2 linked regions of the Lacibacter sp. H407 genome follow. The protein of the gene in region 1 interacts with the protein of each later gene in a pairwise test. Links are inferred from orthologs where the notes say so. Each region holds a gene or a part of one and is shown in the gene's direction. Other genes may lie near its edges.

Region 1 (8,404 bases):
GAATCGTTTTATATCGATGAGTTGGGCGATGAATTACCGATCACCAACGATCAGGTGGCACGTGTGCCCGTGTTTACATCATTTCCAAATGAAACAACGGCTGCACGTACAAAGGATAGTGTGTTGAAACAGCAGGTAAGAGAAATGGGACAGTTCATTTTAAAAGATGAATTCTGGATGGCGCAGATCGATCAGGTGAATATCAACAACTATGAATTTGAATTGATGCCGAAGTTGGGTAACCATATTATTCAGTTTGGAAATGCGGAAAAGATCGCACCAAAATTTGACCGCCTGTTATTGTTCTATAAAAAGATCATGCACAAAACAGGATGGAATTATTACAGCACACTGGATGTACGTTACGATAAACAATTGGTGGCATTACGCAGAGACAGTGTAAGCTTATTCAAAAGTTTTGTAGTAGAACAAAATAACTATAAGATCAATACAACAATAGACAGCAGTTATATACCGAACGATTCATTGATCGGTAATACAAACGAATCCAATAACAGTTTGCTTACCTCTGGGCCCTATAAGAGAGAACCAACATCCGCAGAGCCCGTTTTAAAGTCCGCTACTGTGAAACCAGAACCAACGGAAAGTCGCAATGCGATGAAAAACCAATTCCCTACCCCTAAAGGAAAAGCACCAACACCAACATCCATTGAACAAAAACCTAAGCCCGTGAATGAAGAAGAAGCAGTGTTAAATGAGGCGAAGAGCCAACCTGTGAAAAAACAACCGAAAGCAGTGATGAAGAAGAAAGATTAAACGGCCTCCCCCAAACCCCTCCGGCAGAGGGGCTTTGCAAGGCACAAAGGCCAACTTGTCTAAGAGAGTAATGAATGGATAAGAAGTTGAAGTAAAAAGAAAAGATGAAGTGAGTGACACAACGAAGAACAGCTAAGCACAACAGTTGATAACCATAAAAACAAAAAAGCACACAACTAAAAACAACATACAACTATGACATCGGAATTACCAACAAACGGAGCCACATCGACCGCACAGGCTGTGAACAACAATCCCATTATTGTGGGGTTGGATATTGGTACCACAAAGATTGCAGCAATTGCCGGACGAAAAAACGAATTTGGCAAACTGGAAATTCTCGGCTTTGGCCGGGCAAACTCCAGTGGTGTGCAGCATGGAATGGTATTGAATATTGATCAAACCATTAAAGCCATTGAACAGGCATTGCAGAATTGTTATGCCAGCAATCCCAACTTAGAGATCAACGAAGTGTATGTGGGTATTGCAGGTCATCACATTAAATCGTTGCAAACACGTGGCGATATTGTTCGCCAGAACAACGAAGAGGAAATTGCACAACGTGAAATTGATCAACTCATCGGCGATCAATACAAAACCTATATTCCTGCAGGCGATCAGATCATTGATGTGATACCGCAGGAGTTTACGGTGGATAATTTTCAGAATATTCCCAACCCGATCGGCTATAGTGGCGTGAAAGTTGGTGCTAACTTTCATATCATCACCGGCGATAAAAATGCGATCCGCAATATTAACCGCAGTGTTGAAAAAAGTAATTTGAAAGTGAAGGACCTGGTACTGCAACCACTGGCTTCAGCAGCAGCAGTTATGTGTGAGCATGATCTGGAAGCGGGTGTTGCCATTGTGGATATTGGTGGTGGCACAACTGATCTTGCTGTTTTTTATGAAGGCATTTTAAAACATACAGCCGTAATTCCTTTTGGTGGTGAGAACATTACCAATGATATTAAAATGGGATTGGGCGTGTTACGTACACAGGCTGAACAAATGAAAGTACAGTTTGGAAGTGCGTTGGCCGATGAAGCAAAATCAAATGCATTTATTACCATTCCGGGTATTCGTGGAATGGCACCCAAAGAGATCAGTGTAAAAAATCTGTCGCACATTATCCAGGCACGCATGAGCGAGATCATGGATTTTGTAACCTATCATTTAAAGCAGGTTGGTTTAGATAACCGCATGCTCAATGGTGGTATCGTATTAACAGGTGGTGGATCACAATTGAAACATCTTATTCAGTTAACTGAATATGTTACAGGATTAAATGCACGTATTGGTTTTCCGAACGAGCATCTATCATCCGGGCATATTGATGAATTGGCGAAGCCAATGTATTCAACCTGTATTGGTTTGATCTTAAAAGGATACAACGTATTTGAGAACACACAAAACAAACTGAAAGGCATCGAAATAAAAGAAGAGCCTGTAGCAGAAGTGGTAAATGAATACGACGACCAGACAGAAACACATGTGGTACGTGTGAAAAAACGCAAGAGCCTGAAAGGATTTATGGACAGTATAAAAGATGGTTTGATCGATCTGTTTAACGAAGAAGAAGACAGGAAACTTTAAAAGAAAGTCTGTAGCCGATAGTTTTTAGTAGATAGTATAGGGACTACTAATGATTTAAGACTACAGGCTATCGGCTAATAAAAAACTTACTAACCCAGCAAACCCGGAAAGTTATGATACATTTTGATCTGCCAAAGGAAAAGTCATCCATCATTAAAGTAATTGGTGTAGGTGGCGGTGGTAGCAATGCAGTAAATCACATGCATGCTCAGATTATTGAAGGCGTAAATTTTATTATTTGTAATACAGATGCACAAGCCATTGCACAAAGCATGGTGCCGAATAAAGTGCAGTTAGGTCCGCATTTAACGCAGGGCCTTGGTGCAGGCGCCAATCCTGAAATTGGAAGGCAGGCAACCGAAGAAAGTTTAGAGGAATTAAAAACCATGTTGGAAGTAAATACCAAAATGGCGTTTATTACAGCAGGTATGGGTGGTGGAACAGGCACAGGTGGTGCTCCCATCATTGCAAAAATTTGTAAAGATCTTGGCATCCTCACCGTTGGCATTGTTACCACACCGTTTGGATACGAAGGAAAGAAACGTATTCAACAGGCAGAAGATGGTATCAACCGTTTGAAAGACTATGTTGATACATTGCTCGTGATCAGCAATGATAAATTGCGTCATCAGTTTGGTAATTTGAAAATGAAAGAAGCATTTTCAAAAGCAGATAATGTATTGGCTACTGCTGCCAAATGTATTACCGATGTGATCAACAGCACCGGCCAGATCAATGTGGATTTTGCCGATGTATGTACTGTAATGAAAAACGGAGGTGTAGCTATTCTTGGTAATGCAAGTGCAAACGGTGACAACCGTGCACAGCGTGCCATTGAAGAAGCATTGAATTCACCATTGTTGAATGATAACGATATTAAAGGTGCAAAATGGATCCTAATTAATATCAACAGTGCAGAAGGTGATCATGAATTTACAATGGATGAAGTAGAGATCATTCAAAACCATTTGTTATCACAAGCTGGTGAAAACACAGATGTGATCCTTGGTTTAGGTTATGATAGTACGTTAGGCGATAAGATCGGTATTACATTGATCGCAACAGGTTTTGAAGCAAAAGATCCGTTTGATAAAAAGCCTGCTGTTGTTGAAGAGGTAAAACCAAAGGTTGAAAAAATTGTGATGACACTTGGTGAACCGGAGAAGAAAGAATATTCACAACCGGCATTGTTTGCAGAAGAGATCAAAGATCCGATTGCGCCGAGTATTGTGGAAGAAGTAAAGAAGGTAGAGGTACCTGTAATGCAAACGCCTGCTGCACCAAAAGTTGAAACAGCACGTATTGAATTTACATTGGAACCAACAGCACCAGCACCAATGCCGGTTGCAGAAGAGAAACAAGTAGTGCATGAGCCAACACCGGTACCCGTTCAACAGAAAAGTATTGACACATATACAAACGAACCTGTTTCCCGGCCTGTAAGCGGGGGCTATTTAGCCAAGCCCGCCATTATTTACACCGAGGAAAGAGAAGAATCCATTCCGGAAAAAATAGCCGAAGAAAAACCGGTTGCGATTCCTGCTCAGTTGCAAATTGTGAAAGACGATGAAGAATCGTTTGACATGCAGCTGGTGGAAAAAACAGATCAACCAACGGCGGAGAAAGAGCTTCGGGCCGATCAAAATGTTCATCTTGCTTCTTCGGAAGAGCCTCCGGTAACGGATGAGGCAGAAGAGCAACGGAAGAAGGCAGCCGATCGTTTACAGAAGTTGAGAAACCTCTCGTTCAACATCAATGCACCGGATCCGAATAATGAGTTTGAAACTGTGCCGGCTTATCTCCGCCGTAATTTAGAATTGTACAACACGATTTCACCGGCTGAAAATTTTTACAGCAATTACACGGTGCAAAGTGATGAAAATAACCAGGCACAGATCAATACCATCAACACATTCTTAGATGGTAAAAAACCCGATTAATGAATTGCTCTGTGTTTCAACACAGAGACATCTTTGTTTTATAGTTGTAAGTTGAATTTTAGAATCGTAAGTTTTATTAGTTGTGTAAAAGCCCCGCCTTAAAAAGCGGGGCTTTGTTTTGCTTAAACCTTAAACATAAGAAAACTAGAATCAATTTTTTTTACTGTTGTTGAAAGATGAAAGGTAGCACTAAGTATAAGCTGATTTCATGACAATGGTAATCTTGCTCACTGATTCATATCAAGTACAGTTTCCAATCGTATAATTATCAAGTGGAATAAAATTCTTGTTTTTTATTCTTCTTTTTTAGCATTCATATTGCGTGTATAAAAGATCAATTGAATCTGCTGTAGTGAGTAGTAGAACATGCATTTTTCTTCATACAGGTTTTTCCCTTTTTAAAAAATTGCGCAAACGGTTGAAACCCCTGCGCAACCGTTTGCGCATGCGTTTTGGAAAATTGCCGCTGTTAAATCATTAATAATTCCTTCTAACTTGGTCTTGCTTTAAACGGGATAATGTATAGCGATTGATTTTACAAATGATATGTTTTTAAGAAACAAAAAATGTAAGATCTGATAACGGAAGAGTTGTTGTCGTTTGAAGTAAAGCTTAAACTAACTATTATAATTATGAGTACACGATTGTCATTAGCCACGGCTAAACAACGGCTTATTTTTTTTGCTTTCGTACTTTTTTCTGCTATTAACGGAAACGCACAAACTGATACGTCTGCACAGGCAACAGACGATTCCATTTTAGTGATTGCAACAAACGGGGTTAAGATACAGCAAATGTCTGCCGGTGTAAAAGGGATCAACCAGGTGCCTTTAAAATATGCAACTACTCAACCATACATTTCTTTACAACAAATCGTAAAAGGTAATTTGGCTGCTGTTTATGTACAGGAGCCAAGTGGCGAACCGGGTACAGAACAGAATATATTTGTTCGTGGTATTTCTTCGCCTCTTTTAAGCAAGCGTGAATTGTTTGATCAGCAGGCGGCTGTTTATCTGAACGGTATTCCACTTGTACAGGATAATCCGTTTGCATACGAAATTCAGAAATACGATTTCAACCGTATTGGACCTGCCACCAACTTACTTGCTGCCATTAACTTAGATAACATTGAATCGATCGAAGTAATTAAAGATCCGGTGATGCTTGCAAAACTTGGTCCCATTGCAACAAATGGTGCTATCTGGATCACAACAAAAAATGCACATTCGGGTTACAGAGAAATATCGATCAATAGTTATTATGGTTTTGCACAAAGCCCTTCGATTACTCCTGTAAATGCTGCATACGAAAATAATTTCCGCAAGCCGTTTTACGACAGGTTCGGAACTGTTGCCGACAGGTTGAACTATCCACCATATTTAAGAGATTCGACCAATGCAGATTATTATGGCCCGGCAAACTGGAGCGATAATTATTATAAGAATACACCGTTGTATAATGTTGACCTGAGTTTAACTGGTGGATCTGAACGTGCCAACTTCCGCTTTTTTGGTGGTGCTACTAAAAATGCATCAAGTGCAGATGAAACAGCGATCAACCGTTATACAGGATCCTTCTTTATTAATGCTGCTCCTATTAAATGGTTGATGGTATCAAGTATGATCAACTATACCCGGTTAGAACGTACACGCAACCTTAATATACGTGACAGGCTTGCTGAGCAGCGTTACATTCCTGATCTTACCAATCCGCTTACGCCAAATAAAAGTCTTTACGGTTCTTATCTCAATGAGTTTAATAAAGCCATTGATGATAACACATCAAACGTAATACAAGGTTACTTTGCTTTATCGGCCGATCTTAACAAGTTTGCTTACAACGGTCGTATTGCATTCGATTACAACGAAGGTATCCGTGATGCATTCTGGCCAACCACGTTATTAGAGAAGAATAATTTTGTATCGAATTATTTCGGGTACAACCAACGGGTGGTAATCAGCAATACACTGTCTTATAAAGTAAACGTAAATGAAAGACAGAAATTAGTACTGGAAGCCGGGCAGAATTTTATGGCCGATACTTACAAGTATGATTATGCATATGCATACAATGGCCCTAACGATTTCGTGAAGATCAATGTAGTGAATGGAGATCCCAATGCAGCTGATTATTTATTGCCAACCGCTTTCAGAGTGAATTACTTTCCAAGTAAAATGCGTTCGGCATTAGCATCTTTTTCGGGCAACGCTACCTACTCATTTAACGATGTTTTGAAACTGAGTGCGGTTGTAAGCAGAGATGGTTCATCGAACATGCAACCAGATAATCGCTGGACAACTAATTTCTCCGGCGGTGCAGAATGGGATATCAAAAAACAATTTGAAACAAAATTAAAACGTATCAATGCATTTACAGCAACTGCATCATGGGCACGTTTAGGCAGACTGTTGAGTGATGACAGGTTTAATGCAGGTGCACAATATCGTGTAGATATGGGCTGGGGAAGTGAACCAACATTGGGATCGTATGTTGGCATGCCAGGCATTTCAAGACCTTATACAAGCGGATGGATCGGTTATGGTATTCCATGGGCGTACAGTGATCAGTTGAATATCGGTGTTCGTTTAGCCACATTGAACAACCGCTTAAAATTTGCACTCGATATTTATAACAGGGATGATAAGCAAATGCTTTTACCTGTTCCGGTTCCTGTTGAATGGGGTTATACAAGTGCATATAAAAATGGTATGCATGTTCGCAACAATGGAGTGGAACTTACGGTGGTTGCTGATCTGTTGCCTGCTGAATCAAATGCAGTAAGTTGGAATTTTGCACTCAACATATCTCAAAATAATAATAAACTGATTGCTTTACCTGATGGATTGCAGGAGGTGATCATTGGAAATAACAAACTGTCTGTTGGCCGTCGTATTGATGCGTTTTGGGTACTCTTAAATAACAACAACGGAACAGCCTATCCTCCAACAGGACCGGTGCTAAGTTACAGAGGCGTTCCGTTCAAAGCAGGAGATCCACGATGGGTTGATGTTACAAGTGATGGTGTAATTAATGATGATGATAAAGTTTTAAGAGGAAATTATATTCCAAAAGTAAGTGGCGGATTCAATAACTCGATCGGGTTCAAATCATTTACACTTGATGCGCAGTTTTATTTTGCACTCGGCCGCAAAGTAATGAACCAGTATGCATCATCTCGTCTCAATTTTATAAACGTCGAGGCAAGCAACAATATTAACTCAGTAAAGGAAATTACATTCTGGGAAAAGAAAATGGATCTGTCATCTTACCCCATGTATAATCCATGGAGTGCGGTTGTTCCTTACCGTCTTGAACAGGATCTTTTTCTTGATGATGCATCATTTTTAAAACTCCGTTCGCTTTCTCTCAGCTACAGTTTAAAACCGAAAAAAGATAAGGGTATCACCAGTTGTGTATTTTATGTAACAGGTACAAACCTCTTTACACTTACACCATTTAAAGGTGATGATCCCGAACTCGTGAACTACAACGGCATTTATACTGGTTATGGCTTGCCGTTTTCACGCACATTCATTACAGGTGTAAGACTTGGTTTATAATCTCAAACAGAAATCATTCAAAATAATCAGGAAACATGAAGATTATGTCAGTAACAACAAACAAGCTGATAAGCATTGGAAAGAAACTGGTGCTTGCAACAGCGTTGGTGCTTTTCATGGGAGCTTGTAACAAGCAATTGGATATTCAATCATCACGCCAGGCAGATGAGTTGGGCCATTGGGATTCGTACGAAGATGCACGAAGCGGACTCATTGGATTATATGGATTGCTGCGTGCAGCAGTTGCGGATAACAATGCACATTGGATGTGGGGCGAATTAAGGAACGGCGATTTTCAGTCAGTTTCACGTCCCGATCTGAAAGCAGTGATTGAAGGAAACCTCAATGCATCGTTTCCAACAATTGAAGCGGTTACAAACTGGCGTCGTTTTTATGCAGTGATCAATGCAAGTAATCTGTTTATTGAACGTGTGGCAGGTTGCAAAGCCGATCAACGTTATACTGAATCGTATTATAAACTTGATGTTGCACAGGCAAGGGCCATTCGTGCATTCACATATTTCTACATTG
Region 2 (8,247 bases), 440 kb from region 1 along the record:
CTGAATCTTCAAATTGAAGAATTAAAAGCAAATACTACCATTGAACAGTATGTGCAAACAAATATGGATGCCGTAAAAGAACTGGTGAAGGGGTATAAAGAAGTATCGTCCATGTATTTCAACCGCAATGGCGCAAGAGCATACCAGATCATTTACAAAGGAAGATATGGAAGCATGACCGATGATATCCAGATCAAACAACTCTTTACCATTTCAAGCAGCGGTAAAGGATATGTACTTACCTATGTAAGCAAAGAAGGAGAGCGTGATGCATTTGAAACCACAGCGAACAAGATCTTTAATTCATTTAAGTTCTGATAAAAATATTGAAGTAAAAACGAGGGCGGTCGCTTAGCGACCGCCCTCGTTTTATATACATTAAATAACTGATCAATGTTGATCGCTATGCATCATCGTCTGCAGTTTCTTGGTTAGCAAGAAAAGGATGAGTGATGCAACGCCTGCCATCGCAACGAACAACATAAAGAAATCGTAGTTGTTATTCATTTCATAACCCATGAACGATTTTGTTTTTCCATCTGGATACAAAGCACTCAAAACACCCGCCAGTTTATTGGCAAATGCATTGCCTAAAAACCATACGGCCATAAGAAGTGAAGCATATTTAAACGGTGCAAGTTTGTTTGCAAGCGACAATCCTATTGGCGACAAACAGAGTTCGCCCCATGTGTGTAACGCATACATACCCGTAAGCCAGATCATACTTACTTTAATACCTGTGCCAACATTTTTTACACCAAATGCAATCCACAAATAACCAACTGCAAGTAAAAACAAACCGATCGCCATTTTGGTAGGGGCAGAGGGTTCATGTTTACCAAGCTTTATCCAAAGCCATGCAAATAAAGGTGCAAAGGCCACTACAAAAATTGAATTGAGCGATTGAAACCAGCTGGCAGGCACTGTATAAAATCCAAGATCACGTTGTGTTTGTTCTTCAGCAAAAAATGTAAGCGATGCTCCGGCCTGCTCAAAAGCGCTCCAGAAAAAGATCACAAAAAATACAACTGTAAACAGTACGATCACCCGGTTCTTTTCAAACTTATTGAGTGTTTTATCAGCCATTACCATCACAAAAATAAAAATAGCGGCACCTCCCAACAGATAGGTTAAGTAACTCACCACTTTTGCATCGATGTAAAGCATGCCAATTGCAAGAGCAGAAAAAACGGCCAGTCCTAAAATGATCGCTATTGGTTTTATCCAAATTGCGGGTGTGTTTTTTGGAGTTAGTCCAAGTACTTGATTATCGGGGCCAAGCACATATTTTTTGTGAAAAGCTAACTGTACAGCCACGCTGATCAACATGCCGATACCACCAGCCAAAAATGCCCATTTGAAATCTGTGGGGTCGCCGGTATCACCTACCAGCCCGCATATAAAAGGACCTAAAGCACCGCCCACATTAATACCCATATAGAAAATAGTGTATGCAGGGTCAATTCTTCGGTCGTTCTTTGGGTATAGCTGCCCCACGAGCGAAGAAATGTTGGGTTTAAAAAATCCATTCCCAGCGATCATTAATCCAAGACCGGAAAAGAACAACAAAGAAGATAACTCGGGTGATGATTGGTAGGTTGATCCGCAGAAGAATAATAAAAATTCGCCCAAGGCCATTACAATACCGCCGGCAATAATGGAACGTTGATTGCCCCAGTAGCGATCAGCAATATAGCCACCAATCAACGGTGTGAGATATACAAGGCTGGTATAGCTGCCATATAAATTGGAAGCAAATACTTTGTCAAATAACAAGGCCTTGGTCATAAATAAAACCAGTACGGCACGCATACCGTAATAATTAAATCGTTCCCACATTTCAGTGCCGAATAAAACCCATAGCCCTTTCGGATGTCCTTTCTGTGCAGTTAATTCACTCATACAATTGGTTTATGTTTTTTTACGATGCGAAGTTTCGAAAGTAAGGAATTAATACTAACAATAATTCGTGTTAACTCTTCCCGTTTTTATGAATGGTTTAGGAAGTTGGAGATGTAAGAACTAATTTCGGGGCGAAGAAAAATCCGACATGAATATACTACTGCTTGGCTCTGGCGGCCGTGAACATGCTCTCTCGTGGAAATTAACACAAAGCCCGTTATGCGATCAGCTATACATCGCACCGGGTAATGCTGGTACATCTCAATGTGGCATCAACGTGCAATTACGTGTCGATGATGATTTTGCTGCAATGGAAGAATTCTGTCGCAGCAAAAATATTCACCTTGTAATTGTTGGGCCCGAAGATCCGCTGGTAAAAGGTGTGTACGATTATTTTGAAACCGCACATCAAACCAATCCATTTACTGATGGCTGGCTGGGAGTAATAGGCCCATCCAAATACGCCGCACAGTTAGAAGGAAGCAAGGCATTTGCAAAGGCATTCATGGAGCGTCACAATATTCCAACCGCTTCTTATCGTGAGTTTACCGATGTCAACTTCGATGAAGGAAGAGAATATCTCATGAATCATGCATTGCCGGTTGTGCTGAAAGCTGATGGATTGGCCGCAGGAAAAGGAGTGATCATTTGTAATAATCATCTGGAAGCCGTGGCTGAATTTGATATGATGATCCATCAACACAAATTTGGCGACGCCGGTAAACGTGTGGTGATCGAAGAGTTTTTGAATGGAATTGAAATGAGCGTGTTTGTGCTCACCGATGGCAAAAATTATTGCCTCTTACCCGAAGCAAAAGACTACAAACGCATTGGCGAAGGCGATACCGGTTTGAATACGGGAGGAATGGGTGCAGTAAGCCCGGTTCCGTTTGCCGATGATGTGTTTATGAAAAAAGTGATCGATCGTGTGGTAGAGCCAACCATCAATGGATTTCGTAGAGAGAACTTGGTGTATAAAGGCTTCGTATTCATTGGATTGATCAAGGTGAACAACGAACCGTATGTGATCGAATACAACTGTCGCATGGGCGATCCGGAAACAGAAGTGGTGATTCCGCGGCTTAAAAACGACCTGGTAGAATTGCTCACAGCTACGGCAAACGGAACCATTGATACTGTCAAAATAGAACAGGATCCACGCTTTGCCGTTACCATGATGGCAGTAAGCGGTGGCTATCCCGGCGATTATATTAAGGGATATGAAATTGAAGGGCTCGACCAAACAGTCGAAGGTTCCATGATCTTTCATGCCGGCACAGCTGCTGAAGGAGATACAATTGTAACCAGCGGCGGACGTGTGCTTGCTGTAACATCAATGGGAAACGAGGTAGCTGATTGTGTGGCACAATCAAAAAATATACTGTCGAGTATCCGCTTCAAAAAAATGTATTACCGCAGCGATATTGGGTATGAATTTTTGAATACTAACTGAAACGTATAAACGAAGTTGAGCGACTCTTCTTTTCCTGTTTACTGCCATCAATGAAAAGTCAGGTGGTAAAGTGTTGGATGATGTTTTGAAAAATTTGTTGAAAAAACACTTACGGGCACGGTTTTAGCGTTGTTATTCCAAATTTTTCACTCAAATTTGCAAGCATCGGAACAATCAATTTCCAGTAACCAATATGGGACTCTTCAACTTTTTTATTCAGGAAATAGCTATGGACCTGGGTACCGCCAATACCCTCATTATACACAACGATGAAATTGTTGTAAATGAACCGTCTATCGTAGCACTTGATCGCAATAATCCAAAGAACGTTTTAGCAGTGGGAAAAAAGGCATTGATGATGCACGAAAAAACCCACGAAAGTATACGCACAGTTCGTCCGTTGAAAGATGGTGTAATTGCCGATTTCAATGCAGCGGAACTGATGATCCGTGAACTCATCAAATTAGTATTGACCAAAAAACCATTGTTTGCCCCCAAGTGGCGGATGATGATCTGCATACCAAGCAGTATTACCGAGGTAGAAAAAAGAGCGGTACGTGACAGTGCCGAGCAGGCCGGTGCACAGGAAGTATATCTGTTGCATGAACCAATGGCAGCAGCTCTTGGTATTGGCATTGATGTAGAAGAACCGGTTGGTAATATGATCGTTGATATTGGTGGTGGTACTACCGGTATTACCGTTATTGCGTTGGCAGGTATCGTGTGCGATCAGAGTATCCGTATTGCCGGCGATGAATTTACAGCTGATATTATGGAAGCACTTCGCCGCTACCACAGTTTATTGATTGGTGAACGTACGGCCGAGCAGATCAAAATTCAGATCGGTGCTGCCATGAAGGAACTGGACAATCCACCCGATGATATTCCGGTAAACGGTCGTGATCTTGTAACGGGTATTCCCAAACAGATCATGGTGAGTTACCAGGAAATTGCAGAAGCACTCGATAAAAGTATTTTCAAAATAGAAGAAGCCATCCTCAAAGCTTTGGAAATGACGCCTCCCGAACTGGCGGCCGATATCTACCGCAGAGGTATCTATATTACAGGTGGTGGTGCCTTGTTACGTGGACTGGATAAGCGTTTGAATCAAAAGATCAAACTGCCGGTTCATATTGCAGATGATCCGCTAAAGAGTGTGGTAAGAGGTACAGGTATTGCATTGAAAAACTACAATCGCTACCCGTTTGTGATGCGCAACTGATGATAGCATCCACAAACGGTGGAACCAATAAAACCCACCTTTCGTGCGGAATCTTTTTGCTTTTATCAGACGATTCTCAGTCTTACTTTTTTTCCTGGTGCTCGAAGTCATCAGTCTGATGCTTTTGTTCCGCTACAACAAATTTCATCAGGCGGCTTATATGGATACAGCCGGTGAAATTACAGGCAGTATTGAAGCCCAGTACAGTAAAGTAAGCGGTTACTTTAGTTTGAAAAAGGAGAATGAAGCATTACGTCGCCGGTTAACCGAAGTACAAAATAAGCTGGCCGAAAATTTTCAAAGCCCCGATACTTCACAACGAATCATCACTGATTCTATTCCCATTGATACGCTTGGTAACAAACGCAAGTACCTGTATATGGATGCAGAGGTTGTAAATAACTCTGTTTCGCAGCCCAATAACTATTTCACTATTCATCGTGGAACTAAGCAAGGCGTACAGCCGGGCATGGTAGTTATTTCACCCAATGGTGTAGCGGGTGTTGTATTGGATGCTACTGATAATTTTGCCACTGTAATGAGTATGCTCAACAAGCAAAGCCGCATCAGTGCACGGTTAAAGAAAACAGGCGAAAGCGGACGTATTGAATGGGATGGCAAAAACCCCCGGCAGGTGCAGTTGAGGGATATTCCAAAAAGTGTAAAACCGGCAGTAGGCGATACTGTTATCACCAGTCAGTATTCTGATTTTCCTCCGGGTGTGATGATTGGCGTAATTATAAAAGTAATTCCGGAACAAAGCAGTAATAACTATTTGTTGCAGATACGTCCTTCCAACGATTTCAGTCGTTTGCAAAATGTATTTGTGATATCCAACCTGCAACGCAATGAACAACTGGAACTTGAAAACCGTTTGAAAAAGAAGAAATGAGTACGCTCTTACGAAATATTATCCGTTTGATTTTATTCATCCTGTTGCAGGTGTTTGTACTCAATCAGGTGCCGCCGTTGCATCAATACATCACTCCTTATATTTATTTCCTGTTTATTTTGTGGCTGCCGTTCAGTCTTAGCCGCAGTGGATTATTGATCGTATCTTTTATTACTGGTATTTGTCTTGACTTCTTTACAAAAACGCCGGGGCTTCATGCAGCCGCCTGTGTATTGATCGGTTACCTGCGTCCCTTTCTCATTAACTTATTAATGCCACAGCAAGGAGTTGAATTTAATTACCGTGAGCCTTCGGTAGCAAGTTTGGGGTTTACACAATACATCACTTATGTATCAGTGCTTACACTTTTTCATCATGGTTTGTTATTTACCATCCAGGCATTCCAGTTTGGAAATATTTTATATCTCATTTTAAAAACACTCGGGTCAACTGTAATAAGTTTGTTGCTTGTTACCATTATAGAAATTATCTTTATACGCAAGCAGAAATTTTTAACCAATACCTGATCTTCCATTATTGAAAAACCTAGTAACAGGCTATGGCCGAATTTAATCAGTCACGACAAACCACCTTCCGTATTATTATCGGTATTGTATTCGCCATTATTCTTGTACGATTAATGACGTTGCAGTTATTTACATCCAAGTATTCAAAATTGGCGAGTGATCAGGCCATCCTCCGCAAAATTGTTTATCCAAGCCGTGGTATTATTTTCGACCGGAAAGGCAAAGCCATTTTGGATAACGTAACCATGTATGATTTGATGGTTACACCTTCGCAACTGAAAGGCGTTGATACATCTGCATTATGCCGCATCTTAAATATTGATACAGCCGAATTCAAAAAGAGGGTTGTTACATCGATCATTAAAAATTCACGAAACCGTCCGGGAGTTTTTGAACCACTGCTTTCCCCTGAGCAATATGCAAAAGTGAATGAGAACCTGTTCAAGTTTCAACCTGCCTTCTTTTTGCAGGAACGACCTATCCGGAGTTATCCATACAAAGCTGCTGCACACCTGCTTGGTTATATTGGTGAAGTAGATTCATCCATGCTGAAACGATCTAACTATTTTTATCAGATGGGCGATTTTGCCGGTCGCAGCGGATTAGAAAGTTATTATGAAAAAATATTGATGGGACAGCGGGGTATACAATATGTACTGCGTGATAATTTCAACCGACCCATTGGTCCATACGAAAACGGCGAATTTGATTCAGCTGCAACAGCCGGTCGCCATCTTAATACCTATATCGACATTGAAGTACAGGAACTAGCTGAGCGATTAATGAATGGTAAAGTGGGCAGTGTAGTGGCGATAGAGCCAAGTACAGGTGGCATCATCGCCATGGCATCGGGCCCCAGTTATGATCCAAACGAATTAACAGGTGGTGAATCAAGAAAAAATTTCAGCCGTTTATTTTTAGATCCTTCCTCGCCATTACTGAATCGTGGAATGCAAGGTGTGTATCCTCCGGGTTCAACGTTCAAGCCATTGGGTGCATTGGTGGCGTTGGATGAGGGATTGATCACACCGGATTATGGATATGCCTGTTTTGGGCGTTATGGCCCATGCGGTCGGCCTGCCTGCACGCATTCAAATGCAGGGCATGCTGCAAACCTGAGTTTATCAATTGCCAACTCCTGCAACTCGTATTACGCACATATGTTTCGCATGGCCATTGATAACCCTGCGTATAAAGATGTAGAGAAAGGATTGTTGAAATGGAAAGAATATATGACCGGCTTCGGACTAGGTCATCGTCTTGGGGTTGATATGCCGGGTGAATATGCCGGGTTTATTCCGGACACTGCACGATACAATCGTGTTTTTCGAAAAGGTGGCTGGAGTTCCTGCACTATTGCATCGCTGGGTATTGGGCAAGGCGAAATTCAAGCTACCCCATTACAAATGGCCAACGCCATGTGCCTGATTGCTAACCGTGGCTGGTATTACACGCCACACTTTGTGAAAAATATTGACGGCGAAACGCCGGAAGATACGGTGTTGAATAAGTACCGTCAGAAAATTTCGCCTTTGCATATTCCCAATGATTACTACCAGGCAGTAATTGACGGAATGGAGATGGTGGTAACAAATGGTACGGCCCGTAATGCACACATCGACGGTTTTGCTGTGTGTGCAAAAACAGGAACTGTAGAAAATTATTTCAGAAATGTAAAGCAGCAGAACCACTCGTTCTTTGTGGCGTTTGCACCAAAAGATAATCCACGGATTGCTATTTGCGTGGTGGTGGAAAATGCAGGGTATGGTTCTACATGGGCTGCACCAATCGCTTCGTTGTTGATGGAAAAGTTTTTAACGGATTCCATTGCGGGCGATAAACGAAAAGCAGAAGTGGAACGCATCAGCAATGTAACCATCACACCAACACGTATTAAGTACGAGCTGTTCAAACGTGATTCGATCAAACGTATCAAAGATTCAGTGATACGTATGAAGCAAAATCGTTTGCGTGTTGATTCAACGGCAATTGGTATGCAACAGCAACAGCTTCCAGTAGTACCTGCAGAAAAGCCGCAACAAAATAGTCAAACAGAAAAAATGATGGCTGTTTTACCATCCGATCGGTTCGTCATTAAGAAATTCAATTACACGTTTCATAGTTAATGGAAAATCAGGCCACCATAGGGAAAGGAGTAGATACGATCACCGTATTGTTATACTATGCATTGGTGACAGTTGGTTTCATTGCTATTTTTTCAGTAGAGTTCAGAGATGGGGATGCTTTTTTT

What was found.
Region 2: the proteins of ftsA (region 1) and WG989_RS02965 interact in binary tests that used the Escherichia coli proteins (3 or more experiments, as listed by UniProt). The link is inferred for Lacibacter sp. H407 from one-to-one orthologs.

The regions. Positions count from the first base shown.
Region 1 is NZ_JBBKTU010000001.1:252,956-261,359, reverse strand. The notes cover bases 236-3,172. They hold ftsA (cell division protein FtsA), read left to right. Parts: upstream 236-972; coding sequence 973-2,373; downstream 2,374-3,172. Other genes in these bases: ftsZ (cell division protein FtsZ), read left to right, coding at 2,487-3,172; WG989_RS01070 (cell division protein FtsQ/DivIB), read left to right, coding at 236-777. Also shown: more of WG989_RS01070, read left to right, coding at 1-235; more of ftsZ, read left to right, coding at 3,173-4,313; WG989_RS01055 (TonB-dependent receptor plug domain-containing protein), read left to right, coding at 4,946-7,873; WG989_RS01050 (RagB/SusD family nutrient uptake outer membrane protein), read left to right, coding at 7,909-8,404. UniProt on the Escherichia coli protein: Essential cell division protein that assists in the assembly of the Z ring. May serve as the principal membrane anchor for the Z ring.
Region 2 is NZ_JBBKTU010000001.1:698,999-707,245, reverse strand. Bases 2,783-5,562 are described here. They hold WG989_RS02965 (rod shape-determining protein), read left to right. Parts: upstream 2,783-3,548; coding sequence 3,549-4,577; downstream 4,578-5,562. Other genes in these bases: WG989_RS02955 (rod shape-determining protein MreD), read left to right, coding at 5,466-5,562; mreC (rod shape-determining protein MreC), read left to right, coding at 4,621-5,469; purD (phosphoribosylamine--glycine ligase), read left to right, coding at 2,783-3,355. In the rest of the region: WG989_RS02980 (PsbP-related protein), read left to right, coding at 1-318; WG989_RS02975 (peptide MFS transporter), read right to left, coding at 391-1,902; more of purD, read left to right, coding at 2,051-2,782; more of WG989_RS02955, read left to right, coding at 5,563-5,996; mrdA (penicillin-binding protein 2), read left to right, coding at 6,029-8,122; rod shape-determining protein RodA, read left to right, coding at 8,122-8,247. UniProt on the Escherichia coli protein: Forms membrane-associated dynamic filaments that are essential for cell shape determination. Acts by regulating cell wall synthesis and cell elongation, and thus cell shape.